Regions from separate parts of the Knoellia altitudinis genome, predicted to be linked through region 3. Evidence: predicted binding sites of a transcription regulator. Region 3 holds the regulator's gene; each other region holds the start of a gene.
What was found. The regulator HrcA, encoded in region 3, represses chaperone genes, less so after heat shock. The targets are predictions, from matches to a motif close to TTNGCACTCGNNNNNNNCGAGTGCNAA.
Positions count from the first base shown of each region.

Region 1: a site for HrcA is predicted at 1,811-1,837, ahead of groL (chaperonin GroEL). Genes of this name have one in related genera too.
Region 2: a site for HrcA is predicted at 1,847-1,873, ahead of groES (co-chaperone GroES). Genes of this name have one in related genera too.

Region 1 covers NZ_JBHTDK010000001.1:2,333,079-2,337,481, reverse strand. The annotation lists gene groL (chaperonin GroEL) at 47-1,684, opposite strand; gene ACFQW8_RS11130 (hypothetical protein) at 1,934-2,398, opposite strand; gene ACFQW8_RS11125 (DUF3263 domain-containing protein) at 2,402-2,701, opposite strand; gene ACFQW8_RS11120 (HAD family hydrolase) at 2,804-3,481, opposite strand; gene ACFQW8_RS11115 (arsenate reductase ArsC) at 3,506-3,925, opposite strand; gene ACFQW8_RS11110 (arsenate reductase ArsC) at 3,938-4,403, opposite strand, start outside.
Region 2 covers NZ_JBHTDK010000001.1:2,537,436-2,541,838, forward strand. The annotation lists gene ACFQW8_RS12020 (SpoIID/LytB domain-containing protein) at 1-869, opposite strand, end outside; gene ACFQW8_RS12025 (GNAT family N-acetyltransferase) at 934-1,764, opposite strand; gene groES (co-chaperone GroES) at 2,031-2,324, shown strand; gene groL (chaperonin GroEL) at 2,456-4,075, shown strand; gene ACFQW8_RS12040 (GH92 family glycosyl hydrolase) at 4,265-4,403, opposite strand, start outside.
Region 3 covers NZ_JBHTDK010000001.1:112,235-116,637, reverse strand. The annotation lists gene ACFQW8_RS00585 (SDR family oxidoreductase) at 1-254, shown strand, start outside; gene ACFQW8_RS00580 (DUF4870 domain-containing protein) at 392-940, opposite strand; gene ACFQW8_RS00575 (DUF3097 domain-containing protein) at 1,122-1,994, opposite strand; gene hrcA (heat-inducible transcriptional repressor HrcA) at 2,065-3,096, shown strand; gene dnaJ (molecular chaperone DnaJ) at 3,178-4,308, shown strand.

The sequences.
Region 1 (4,403 bases), 2.2 Mb from region 3:
GGGACCGCCCTTCGTCGGCGTCTGCCGGATGGGTCTGATCAGGAGATCAGAAGCCCATACCGCCCATGCCACCCATGTCGTCGCCGCCGCCGCCCATCGCCGCAGCAGCCTTCTCGGGCTTGTCCGCGATGACTGCTTCGGTGGTGAGGAACAGAGCGGCGATCGACGCGGCGTTCTGGAGCGCCGAACGCGTCACCTTGGCCGGGTCGATGATGCCCGCGGCGATGAGGTCGACGTACTCACCCGTCGCGGCGTTGAGGCCCCAACCCGACTCGAGGTTGGACACCTTCTCGGTGACGACGCCGCCCTCGAGGCCCGCGTTGATCGCGATCTGCTTGAGCGGAGCCGAGATCGCGACGCGCACGATGTTGGCGCCCGTCGCCTCGTCACCCTCGAGCTCGAGCTTGTCGAACGCAGCCTTGCCCGCCTGGAGGAGGGCGACGCCACCACCGGCGACGATGCCCTCTTCGACGGCAGCCTTGGCGTTGCGCACGGCGTCCTCGATGCGGTGCTTGCGCTCCTTGAGCTCGACCTCGGTGGCCGCGCCCGCCTTGATGACGGCGACGCCACCGGCGAGCTTGGCGAGGCGCTCCTGGAGCTTCTCGCGGTCGTAGTCGGAGTCCGACTTCTCGATCTCGGCGCGGATCTGGTTGACGCGACCCTGGATCTGGTCGGCGTCGCCTGCGCCCTCGACGATGGTCGTCTCGTCCTTGGTGACGACGACCTTGCGAGCGGTGCCGAGCAGGTCGAGCTCAGCGGTGTCGAGCTTGAGCCCGACCTCCTCGGAGATGACCTGGCCACCGGTGAGGATGGCGATGTCGGCGAGCATGGCCTTGCGACGGTCACCGAAGCCGGGAGCCTTGACGGCAACCGACTTGAAGGTGCCCTTGAGCTTGTTGACCACCAGCGTCGACAGGGCCTCGCCCTCGAGGTCCTCCGAGATGATGAGCAGCGGCTTGCCGGACTGCATGACCTTCTCGAGCAGCGGCAGCAGGTCCTTGATGCCGGAGATCTTCGAGTTGACGACGAGCACGTAGGGGTCGTCGAGGACGGCCTCCATGCGCTCGGTGTCCGTGACGAAGTAGTGGCTGATGTAGCCCTTGTCGAAGCGCATGCCCTCGGTGAGCTCGAGCTCGAGGCCGAAGGTGTTGCTCTCCTCGACGGTGATGACGCCTTCCTTGCCGACCTTGTCCATGGCCTCGGCGATCATCTCGCCGATCTGGGGGTCAGCTGCGGAGATGGAGGCGGTGGCAGCGATCTGCTCCTTGGTCTCCACGTCCTTGGCGTTGTTGAGCAGCTCCTCGGACACGGCCGCGACGGCCTTCTCGATGCCGCGCTTGAGGGCCATCGGGTTGGCTCCGGCGGCAACGTTGCGCAGGCCTTCCTTGACGAGGGCCTGGGCGAGGACGGTCGCCGTCGTCGTGCCGTCACCGGCGACGTCGTCGGTCTTCTTGGCGACCTCCTTGACCAGCTCGGCGCCGATCTTCTCGTAGGGGTCGTCGAGCTCGATCTCCTTGGCGATGGACACACCGTCGTTGGTGATCGTGGGGGCTCCCCACTTCTTCTCCAGCACGACGTTGCGGCCCTTGGGGCCCAGGGTGACCCTGACGGCGTCGGCGAGGATGTTCATTCCTCGCTCGAGTCCGCGGCGTGCCTCTTCATCAAAAGCGATGATCTTGGCCATTCGGGTGGTTCCTCCCACGCGAATCGAAGGTGTGGCCAGGCGATGCCCGCGACGGACGGACCGGCGAAGCGCACTTCATGTCTGCGCGCGTGCCGACCCTCATCGGTCTGGCCGTGATGTTCAGGCTTGGCACTCACTTGAGGAGAGTGCTAACGCCATTATTGGCACTCTCGGGTGGAGAGTGCAAACGCCCGCACCTGTCCGGACGCGCAGTTCGCCAGAAGCTGGTCGCGCGCCGGCGCAGCAGAGTCAGAGGCTGGGTGCGTGGCCCTCGAACGTGGCGCGCATCGCACCGTCGGCCTCGGAGGACACCGGGTCGTCGAGATCAGCGACGAACACGGCGACGAGGGTGCGTGCCGGGTTGGACTGGGCCTCGGCGAGGGCGACCCGCCAGGCCGCGAGGTTGGGGTGGTCGAGCTCCGTGCAGGCCTGCGCCGGCTCGAGTGACTCCACCGCAGCGGCGAGCTGCGAGGTGGTCAGCTCGAGGGTCGCGGTGGACCCGTCGTGCCCCAGCACCGTGGCCAGGATGACCGCGGGCAGACCGTGGCGCCCACCCGGCGTGTTGATGTGCCCGAAGTCCAGCTCGGCCGAGCTGGACGCGGAGCTCAGCCCCACGGCATACGCCACCGGAGGGCGCCAGCCCTCGATCCTGGCGGCGAGGTGGTCCGTGATGGCGGCGAGGCCGTCGGGGGTGCTCCAGTCGAGCTCGCTCACGGCTCAGCCCTGCGGCTGCAGGCCGAGGCGGCGGGCCGAGCGCGCGCGTTGACGGGTCGCGCGCTGGCGGCGGAGGCGCTTGACGAGCATCGGGTCGTGCTCGAGGGCGACCGTGCTGTCGATGAGGGCGTTGAGCACCTGGTAGTAGCGCGTCGGGCTCATGTCGAAGAGCTCCTTGATGGCCGACTCCTTGGACCCGGCGTACTTCCACCACTGGCGCTCGAAGTCGATGATGCGGCGGTCACGGTCGGTCAGCCCCTCGACACTGGACGCTGCGGACTGCTCTTCGTGGACGGCGTTCACGGTTCGACCCTTCTGGTGTGACGGCTGCGGTGGCCAGCCTAACGGTCGAATGACACGCCTGTCATTAGGGTCGGCGTGTCCGCTGGACATGCTGCGGGACGGCTACTCAGGCGGCTCAGGCGTCACAGGGGCCCCGTTGACCAGGTATGCCGTGAGCTCATCAACGGTGTCGACGACGGTGTCCGGGTCGGTCGCCTCGAGCGCTGCGCGCTCCCCCGCGCCCCACGTCACGGCCACGGCGGACATACCGGCTGCCCGGGCAGCGAGCATGTCGACGGTGGCGTCGCCGACATAGACGGCGGCCGTGGGGTCGACACCGACCTTGGCCGCGGCCGCGAGGAGGGGCTCCGGGTCGGGCTTGTGCCTCGTCGTGTGCTCGAGGGCGCCGACGACGTCGATGAGGTGGTCGATGCCGACGGCTTCGAGCGCCAGGCGCGCGGTCTCGGTCCTCTTGCTCGTGACGATGTGGAGGTTCGCCCCGGCCTCGGTGAGAGCCGCGAGCATCTCCGGCACGCCGGCATACCGCTCGATGAGACGTGCCGTGTTGGCGAGGTTCCACTCGCGGTAGGTGCTGTCGAGGTCGTGCCCGCGCTCGGGGTCCTCCTCGAGCAGGGCGGCGAGCAGCGGCCGGCCGATCCAGGCGCGGGCCCGGGCGTCGTCGATCTCCTCGCCGCGCACCTCACGGAAGGCGTGCTGGTAGGACGCCACGATGAGCGGGATGGTGTTGGCGAGCGTGCCGTCGAGGTCGAAGAAGATGGTCTGCCAGCGCGGTGTCGTCACCCCCCCATCTTCGCCCCGCGTGCCTCAGCGAGCGTCGACGGGCTCGATGCCGAGACTGGCGAGCAGCTCGACGACACGGCGCTTGATGTCGTCGCGGATCGGACGCACCGACTCGACGCCCTTGCCGGCCGGGTCCTCGAGCGCCCAGTCCTCATAGCGTTTGCCCGGGAAGATCGGGCACGCGTCGCCGCAGCCCATGGTGATGACGACGTCGGAGGCCTGGACCGCCTCGGTCGTGAGGACCTTGGGTGCGGCCGCCGCGAGGTCGATGCCCTCCTCGGCCATGGCTTCGACGGCCGCGGGGTTCACCTGGTCGGCAGGCGCACTGCCGGCCGAGCGGACCTCGACCCGGCCCCCGCCGAGCGCCTCGAGGTAGCCGGCGGCCATCTGCGAGCGCCCGGCGTTGTGGACGCAGACGAAGAGGACGGAAGGTCGTTCGGTCATGGCTGGATCCTGTCAGTCGAGAAGGTCGCGGAGGAGGACGGAGACGCGCTTCTGGAGGTCGTCGCGGATGTCGCGGACGACCTCGATGGGCTGGTCCGCGGGATCGGCGACGGTCCAGTCCTCGTAGCGCTTACCCGGGTACACCGGGCAGGCGTCGCCGCACCCCATGGTCACGATGACGTCGGCAGCGCGCACGGCCGTGTCGGTGAGCGGCTTCGGATAGGGCTGGGACAGCGGGATCCCGCGTTCGGCGAGGACCTCGATCACAGCCGGGTTCACGGCGTCGGCGGGCTTGGACCCGGCCGAGCGCACGTGCACGCGTCGCGCCGACAGATGCTCAGCCAGAGCCGCGGCCATCTGTGACCGGCCGGCGTTGTGCACACAGACGAAGAGGATCTCGGGGACGGGCTTGGCGATCCGACCCTCGGCCTGTGCCGCAGCCATGAGCTGCTCACGGGCCTGGCGGGCGACGAGCACC
Region 2 (4,403 bases), 2.4 Mb from region 3:
CGAGCGGCGACAGCCTGCGCCTTGACGGCCTCCAGCGCCCAGGAGGCGGGCATCTCCGCCGGCACCACGGAGCGCAGGTAGTTGTCCATCGCCAGGACGTTGACGGTCGCGAAGGTGTTGACGGTGGTGCCACCTCGCAACGTCACCGGGGTCGCCCGCAGGCCACCGCGGTAGGCGCGGTTGCCCGACGGGGTCCGCAGGGTGAGGACCGAGGCGGCCAGCGAGCCGTCGCCCACGAAGGTGAGGTGCCTTGCCGTCACGAAGCCGGAGCAGGCGCTCGCCAGTGGCCACCAGCCCGTGGACCCGGAGGACTTGGTGTAGTAGCCCTCGACCTTCCAGCCGGCGGTCGTGCGGCTCGTCCGCCAGGACACGGCGTTCGAGGGTGTCAGGGAGGTCGTGCACGTCCCGTCGGTGAGCGTCAGGCCTGCCTCGCCCGCGACCACGGTGGCGCCGCTGCCCATGGCGGTGAGCCGCACGCGGACCTCGGGGTTGCCGATGCTCGCCGTGGTCGTGCCGGGGTAGTAGAAGTCGAGGATCTGGGCGACCGTGCGCCCCTGGCTGGCCGCGCCCCGGGCGCCCCACTGCGACATCCCTCGCCCGTGGCCGAAGCCCCGCCCGGTCAGCCCGACCACCGGGGCGGTGGCTGCGGCGCCGGCCGCGGCGGTCGGGGCGGTTGCCGTCCTCGAGCTGTCAGGACCGGGCCGGGTGGCCAACGTGTCGGCCACCGGCGCCTCGGAGACCGCTGCCCGGGCCGCCTGCGCAGGACGCGTCGTCGAGTCCCGGACCACGGCGGACGAGGTGCTCGCTGCAGCGGTCATCGGCGCCGCAAGAAGGATTGCGGCGGCAGCGACCGAGATGAGGCGGGTCATGAGTCAGCTTCCCCCAGGGTGCGGCGACGACAGCCAGTGCGCGGGCACACGCCGCCCCTGCCGATCAGAGGGTCGTGCTGCTGGCACTTTTCCACACATAGGGCGTCGTGGTCGACACCTTGACGAGACCGGATCGCTCGAGGATCGGGCGGGAGAACTCGGTGGAGTCGCTGTTGATCCACTTCTTGCCCTGCGCGATGGCTGAGCGCGCGCGAGCAGCCGTGAGGGCGCGGTAGATCCCGCGACCGCGGTACTCCGGCCTCGTGGCTCCACCCCAGATGCCGGCGAAGTCGGTGCCCTCGACCGCTTCGAGGCGACCGGCGCTCACGATCGTGCCGGCCTCCTCGGCGACCCAGAGCTCCATGTCGGTGCGGGTGCGGAACCGGTGGATGATCTCCTCGTAGTGCGCCTCGGTCTCGGCCGGGTCGTCCCCGAACACCTGGCACTGCATGTCGACCATGGCCCGGACGTCTGACTCGTCACGCACCTCGCGCACGGTGACACCGTCCGGCAGCTCGAGGTCGAGCGCCAGGAGGGCAGCGTCGCCGATCATCACCGACTCGGTCTCGTCCGCCTCGAACCCGGCGTCGACGAGGGCGTCGTGCAGGCCCGGAGCGTGGTCGTGACCCCGGGTCTTCCACTCGACCGCGGTGACCTCCGGCGTCGCGCGATAGTGGTCCAGCACGGCCGCGACGAGCGCACGAACCGACTCCTGTGTCGCAGGTCCGGCCGGTGTGCCGAGCTCGCGGTAGGTGACGAACCCGCGCCCGCCGACGTAGGTCGCGAGGACCAGCGGACCGAGCTCGGAGACACTCACCGCCGATGGGACCTCGGCCTCGCGACGAAGCTGGTCGTCGTAGGCCTGGAGCAGGGCGGGGGCGTCGATGTCGGTCATGGTGGTGACCCTTGCCCTCGCGCGCCCCGGCCGCAAACGCTTTTCGACCGCCCTGCGCCCTCAGCGAACACGAGGACAACCTTTGGCACTCGAGTTGACCGAGTGCTAACCGGCGACCTAGATTTGAGTCGTTGGCACTCGCCAGGTGTGAGTGCCAGCGCAGGCGGACCGGCTCGACCCCCGCGACGGCGTGTCGGATCCACAGTTCTGCGCACTTTGCAGCTCATCTGTCCACCTTCGACTCATCCCAAAGGGGAGGTCACACAGTGTCGGTTTCCATCAAGCCGCTCGAGGACCGCATCGTCATCAAGTCGCTCGAGGCCGAGCAGACGACGGCATCCGGTCTCGTCATCCCGGACACCGCGAAGGAGAAGCCCCAGGAGGGCGAGGTCCTCGCGGTCGGCCCCGGTCGCATCGACGACAACGGCAACCGTGTCCCGCTCGACGTCAATGTCGGCGACAAGGTCATCTACAGCAAGTACGGCGGCACCGAGGTCAAGCACGGCGGCGAGGAGTACCTCATCCTCTCCGCGCGCGACGTCCTCGCCGTCGTTTCCTGATCTCAGCCTGAACGACCGCTTGGTTTTCATCTGAACCACCACGTATGCCGTGGGCCCACCTCCCACGGTGAGCCCACGGCATACGTGCTTCTGCCCGGCAACGCACCACCACTGACTACTGAAGGACACACATGGCCAAGGAACTGGAGTTCAACGACTCCGCCCGCAAGGCGCTCGAGCGTGGCGTCGACGCCCTCGCCAACGCCGTCAAGGTGACGCTCGGTCCCAAGGGCCGCAACGTCGTCATCGACAAGAAGTGGGGCGCCCCCACGATCACCAACGATGGCGTGACCATCGCCCGCGAGATCGAGCTCGAGGACGCCTACGAGAACCTCGGCGCCCAGCTCGCCAAGGAGGTCGCGACCAAGACCAACGACGTCGCCGGTGACGGCACGACGACCGCGACGGTCCTCGCCCAGGCCATGGTCCGCGAGGGCCTGCGCAACGTCACCGCCGGCGCGGCTCCGGCCGGTCTCAAGCGCGGCATGGACAAGGCCGTCGACGCCGTGTCGGACAGGCTGCTCGAGACGGCCCGCGAGGTCGACGGCAAGGACGAGATCGCCTCGGTCGCCTCCCTCTCCGCCCAGGACCCGGAGATCGGCGCCACGATCGCCGACGCGTTCGACAAGGTCGGCAAGGACGGCGTCATCACCGTCGAGGAGTCCTCGACCGCCTCCACCGAGCTCGAGTTCACCGAGGGCATGCAGTTCGACAAGGGCTACATCTCGCCCTACTTCGTCACCGACCCCGAGCGCATGGAGGGTGTCCTCGAGGACGCCTACGTCCTCATCAACCAGGGCAAGATCTCGGCGATCGCCGACGTCCTCCCGATCCTCGAGAAGGTCGTCCAGTCGGGCAAGCCCCTCGTGATCATCGCCGAGGACATCGACGGTGAGGCACTGTCGACGCTCGTCGTCAACAAGATCCGCGGCACGTTCAACGTCGTGGCCGTCAAGGCTCCGGGCTTCGGGGACCGCCGCAAGGCGATGCTCCAGGACATCGCCGTCCTCACCGGTGGCCAGGTCATCGCCGAGGAGGTCGGGCTCAAGCTCGACCAGGCCGACCTCACGGTCCTCGGTCAGGCGCGCCGCGTCGTCGTCACCAAGGACACGACCACGATCATCGACGGCTCGGGCGACTCCTCCGAGGTCACCGGCCGGGTCAACCAGATCAAGGCCGAGATCGAGCGCACCGACTCCGACTGGGACCGCGAGAAGCTCCAGGAGCGCCTCGCCAAGCTCGCCGGTGGCGTCTGCGTCATCAAGGTCGGTGCCCACACCGAGGTCGAGCTCAAGGAGAAGAAGCACCGCATCGAGGACGCCATCTCGGCGACCCGCGCGGCCATCGAGGAGGGCATCGTCGCCGGTGGCGGCTCCGCCCTCATCCAGGCCGTCAAGGTCATCGACACGCTCGGCCTCGAGGGCGACGAGAAGGTCGGCGCCACCATCGTGCAGAAGGCCGCGGCCGAGCCGCTGCGCTGGATCGCCGAGAACGCCGGTCTCCAGGGCTACGTCGCCGTCGCCAAGGTCGCCGAGCTGGAGCCGGGCATGGGCCTCAACGCCGCGACCGGTGAGTACGAGGACCTCGTCAAGGCCGGCGTCATCGACCCGGTCAAGGTGACTCGCTCCGCGCTGCGCAACGCCGCGTCGATCGCGTCGATGGTCCTCACCACCGACACGCTCGTCGTCGAGAAGAAGGTCGACGAGGAAGCCGGGGCCGGCCACGGCGGCGGCCACGGCCACTCGCACTGAGCCTCACCTGAGGCCTCATGGCCCACCCGCAAGAAACGCGTATGCCGCGTGCTCCCGTACAGGGGGAGCACGCGGCATACGCGTCTCTGCAGGTGCTTGACCCGACTTTGTCCCGCTTGACCCCGGATGCCAGCCGGGGTCAGGCGGAGCATTATCGGGTGACCCGATAATGCTCCGCCTGCCCGAGTGTCAGGTGACGGTGACCGTCACCGTCGCGAGCGTGTCGTTGCGACTGTCACCGACGAGGACGCGGGCCGTGTAGGTCCCGGGAGTCGCCCAGGCGTGCGAGCCGGTGAGGGTGGCCGTGCCGTCGGCACCGACCGTCACG
Region 3 (4,403 bases):
AGGAGCTCGCCGTCGAGCTGGGGCCGACGGTGCGGGTCAACGCCGTCGCCCCGGCGGTCGTGAAGACGCGGTTCGCCACGGCGCTCTACGAGGGCCGCGAGGAGAAGGTGGCCGCTGGCTACCCGCTCGGTCGGCTGGGCGTGCCCGAGGACATCGCCGGGGTGGTCGCCTTCCTGCTGTCGGACGACGCCGCCTGGATGACCGGCCAGCTCGTCGTCGTCGACGGTGGCCTGCTCCTCAAGGGCGGCGTCTGAGGCGCTCTCGGCGGGCGCGCAAGGGACCCGTGGCGCGCACATCACGATGGGCGCTCAGTCGGGACTTCGTCCCGAACGCACCCATCGCGATGTGCTCACGCAACGGGTCAGTGTGGCCTCGTTCCGCTTCCAGCGGCTTACTTGACGAACTGCGGAGTGAACGGTGGGGACCACTGCTGGCCCTCGTTGGCGCGCATGGCTCCGATGACGTGGAGGACGAACGCGAACGCGAGAGCGAGGAAATAGGTCGCGAAGCCCACGAGGAGCAGCATCAACGGGAACGAGACGAGCAGGAAGATCCCCGTGATGATCTGGATGTTGAGCGAGTTGGCTGCGTGCTGGCGCACGAAGTCACCGCGGTCCTTGTACATCACGTAGATGACGAGCGACCCGACGAAGCCGAGGAGGCCGGCGCTCAGCACCATGGCGATGAGCGGGACGAGGTGGGCGAACATGCCCCACTGGCGCTGCTGGGCCGGGTCGAGGACCTGTTGACCGGTAGCCGTCGGCTGGCCCGGGTACGCCTGATGGGCGGCGGGCTGCTGGTAGGGCTGCTGGGCCGCGGGCGGCTGCTGGTACGGAGGCGGTGTGGTCTGCTGCTGCCCGTAGGGCGCCGGCGGAGGCGGGGGGGTCTGCGAGTTCTCCGGGTGGTGGCCCTGCGGGACTTCGGGGGGCGGGGTGGTCATGGTGTCCTCCTTCAGGGGACGGGGTGCTGTCACCCAGTCAAACCCATGCCGAACCGGATTCATCCCCGCTTCGGGGTGAGATCAGGGTGAGGTCAGGGGTGACCCTGCTGCGGAGGGCGGGCGCAGGTCCCACGCGCTGCGTGGGCCGGCATACCCGGGTCGGCGCAGGGAACTGCGTCCCTCAGGGCGCGGTGACGAAGTCGATGAGCTCCTCGACCCGGCCGAGCAGCGACGGCTCGAGGTCGGCATAGGACCGCACCGTGCCGAGGATCTGCTTCCAGGCGCGGGCGATGTCGGCCTGCTCGGCGTGGGGCCAACCGAGGTGGGCGCAGATGCCGTGCTTCCACGACGTGCCGCGTGGGATGACCGGCCACTGGCCCATGCCCAGCCGCTCCGGCCGGACCGACTGCCACACGTCGACGTAGGGATGGCCGACGATGAGGACGTGCGACGCAAACGGCTGCAGCCGCGAAGCCGCCTCCACGACGCGGGTCTCCTTGGTGCCGGGCACGAGGTGGTCGACGAGGACGCCCATCCGTCTACCCGGTCCCGGGGCGAAGTCACGGATCGCGGCCTCGAGGTCGTCGACCCCGTCCAGCATCTCGACGACGACACCCTCGACGCGCAGGTCGTGGCCCCAGACCTTCTCGACGAGCTCGGCGTCGTGTCGACCCTCGACGAAGATCCGGGACGCGCTCGCGACCCGGGCGGGCGCGTTCGCGACGGCGCGTGAGCCGCTCGCCGTGCGGGAGGCGGTGGCGCGGGCGGCCGTGAGCCGGGCGTCGGCGGCGGTGGACGGCTTGGTGAGCGTGACCGGCGAGCCGTCGACGTGGAACCCCGGTCCCAGAGGGAAGGCCCTGGTCCGTCCGCGCCGGTCCTCGAGATGGACGACGTGGATGCCCCCGGCCTTCTCCACGCGGACCACGGCGCCCACCCAGCCGGTCTCGACGTCCTCGACGACGACGCCGAGCTCGGCCGCGAGAGGGACGGACCGGCCGCCGCGAGGGGCCTTCCAGTCGCCGGAGAGCACGTCCCGGCCGTAGCGATCAGTCACCTGCGCGAGGGTAGACGTAGAATTGGCACTCACCAAGGATGAGTGCCAGTGAGGACGGAAGGTGTCGGTCATGAGTGATGAACGTCGGCTCGCGGTGCTGCGCGCCATCGTCCAGGACTACGTCGAGACGTCCGAGCCCGTCGGCTCGAAGGCGCTGCTCGAGCGTCACCGGCTGGGCGTCTCGGCGGCCACGGTGCGCAACGACATGGCGGCCCTCGAGGAGGACGGCCTCATCGCGGCTCCGCACACCAGCGCCGGACGCATCCCGACCGACGCTGGCTACCGCTTCTTCGTCGACCGTCTCAGCGGGGTCAAGCCACTGAGCGGTGCCGAGAAACGCGCCATCAGCACCCTGCTCGACGGTGCGATCGACCTCGACGACGTCGTCGACCGCACCGTGCGGCTCCTCGCCTCACTGACCCGCCAGGTCGCGGTGGTCCAGTACCCGTCGCTCACCCGTTCGTCGGTCCGGCACATCGAGCTCGTGCCGATCGGCGGCTCGCGTCTGCTCGTGGTGCTCATCACGACGACGGGTCGGGTCGAGCAGCGCGTGCTCGAGACGGGGACGGACCTCGCCGAGCCCGCGGCCGAGCGCATGCTCGCGTCGCTGCGATCCGACGTCAACGGTGCGACGGTCGGCAAGACGCTCGCCGACGCGGCCGGTGGGCTCGGTGAGCTGCCGACCCAGGTCGACCCTGGCGCACGCGGTCTGCTCGCCGCCATCGCGGCCGAGCTGACCGAGGTCCTCGTCGAGCAGCGGGAGGAGCGGGTCGTCATGGCCGGCGCCTCCCACCTCGTGCGCGCCGGAGAGGACTTCCCCACCTCGATCGGGCCGGTCCTTGAGGCACTCGAGGAGCACGTCGTCCTCCTCAAGCTCCTCGGCACGGTGACCGAGCAGGGAGACGCCGTCGCCGTGCGCATCGGAGCCGAGAACCCGTATGCCGGGTTGCAGTCGACCTCGCTCGTCACCTCGGGCTACGGCGCCGGGAGCGACCTCGTGGCCGGGCTCGGCGTCGTCGGTCCGACCCGCATGGACTATCCGACGACCATGGCGGCTGTTCGTGCCGTCGCCACCTATGTCAGCCGCATCCTCGCCGACTGAGCACCGAACACCGCCTGACCGCCTGCCTGCCCCAGCCCGACACGTGACCCCACCAGCCCCCAGCGAAGGACGTCCACCGAAGTGAACGACTACTACGCCGACCTCGGCGTGGCCCGCGACGCAACCGCCGACGACATCAAGAAGGCCTACCGCCGCGCAGCCCGCAAGCTCCACCCCGACGTGAACCCCGGCCCCGAGGCCGAGGAGCAGTTCAAGAAGGTCTCGCAGGCCTATGACGTGCTCTCCGATGCCGAGAAGAGGCGCAACTTCGACATGGGAGCCGACCCGTATGCCGGCGCTGCTGCCGGCTTCGGACAGGGCTTCTCGTTCAGCGACGTCATGGACGCGTTCTTCGGGCAGGGGGCCGGTCAGGGTCAGGGACAGGGACCGCGATCACGCCAGGCCCGGGGTCAGGACGCCCTCGTCCGTCTCGACCTCGACCTCGTCGACGCGGTCTTCGGCGCCGAGAAGGAGCTTGTCGTCGACACGGCCGTGGGGTGCTCCACGTGCCACGGCGCAGGCACCCAGCCGGGCACCGGCACCCGCACGTGCGACGTGTGCCGAGGGCAGGGTTCGATCCAGCAGGTTCAGCGCAGCTTCCTCGGCCAGGTGATGACGTCGCGCCCGTGCGTGAACTGCTCTGCCACCGGTCAGGTGATCGAGGCACCGTGCTACGAGTGCTCCGGTGACGGACGCGTGCGCACCCGCCGCAGCCTGACGATCCGGGTTCCTGCTGGCGTCGACACGGGCACGCGGATCCAGCTCGCCGGCGAGGGTGAGGTCGGCCCCGGCGCCGGTCCTGCCGGAGACCTGTACGTCGAGGTCGCCGTGCGCCGCGACAAGCGCTTCCAGCGCCAGGGCGATGACCTCCACGCCACGCTCGAGCTCCCGATGACCGCAGCCGCGCTGGGTGCCACGGTGCCGTTCGAGACGTTCGACGGCGTGAGCGACCTCGAGGTGCACCCCGGCATCCAGTCCGGCGAACAGATCCTCCTGCGCGGCCTGGGTGTCACCCACCTGCGTGGGTCGGGACGTGGCGACATCATCATCCACGCCATGGTCCAGACGCCGACCCGGCTCAGCCACGAGCAGGAGGGCCTGCTCCGCGACCTGGCCCGGCTCCGTGACGAGGAGAAGCCGACCGGTCGCATCGCCAACCCCGCCGAGGGTTCGCTCTTCGGCAAGCTCCGCGACGCCTTCAAGGCCCGCTGATCCCATGTCCCACACCCCGCCGAGTGGTATGTGGCAAGGCACGCTCGATTGCTCCTTCGTCGCAAACGCGTCCCTTGCCACACGCCACTCGTCGG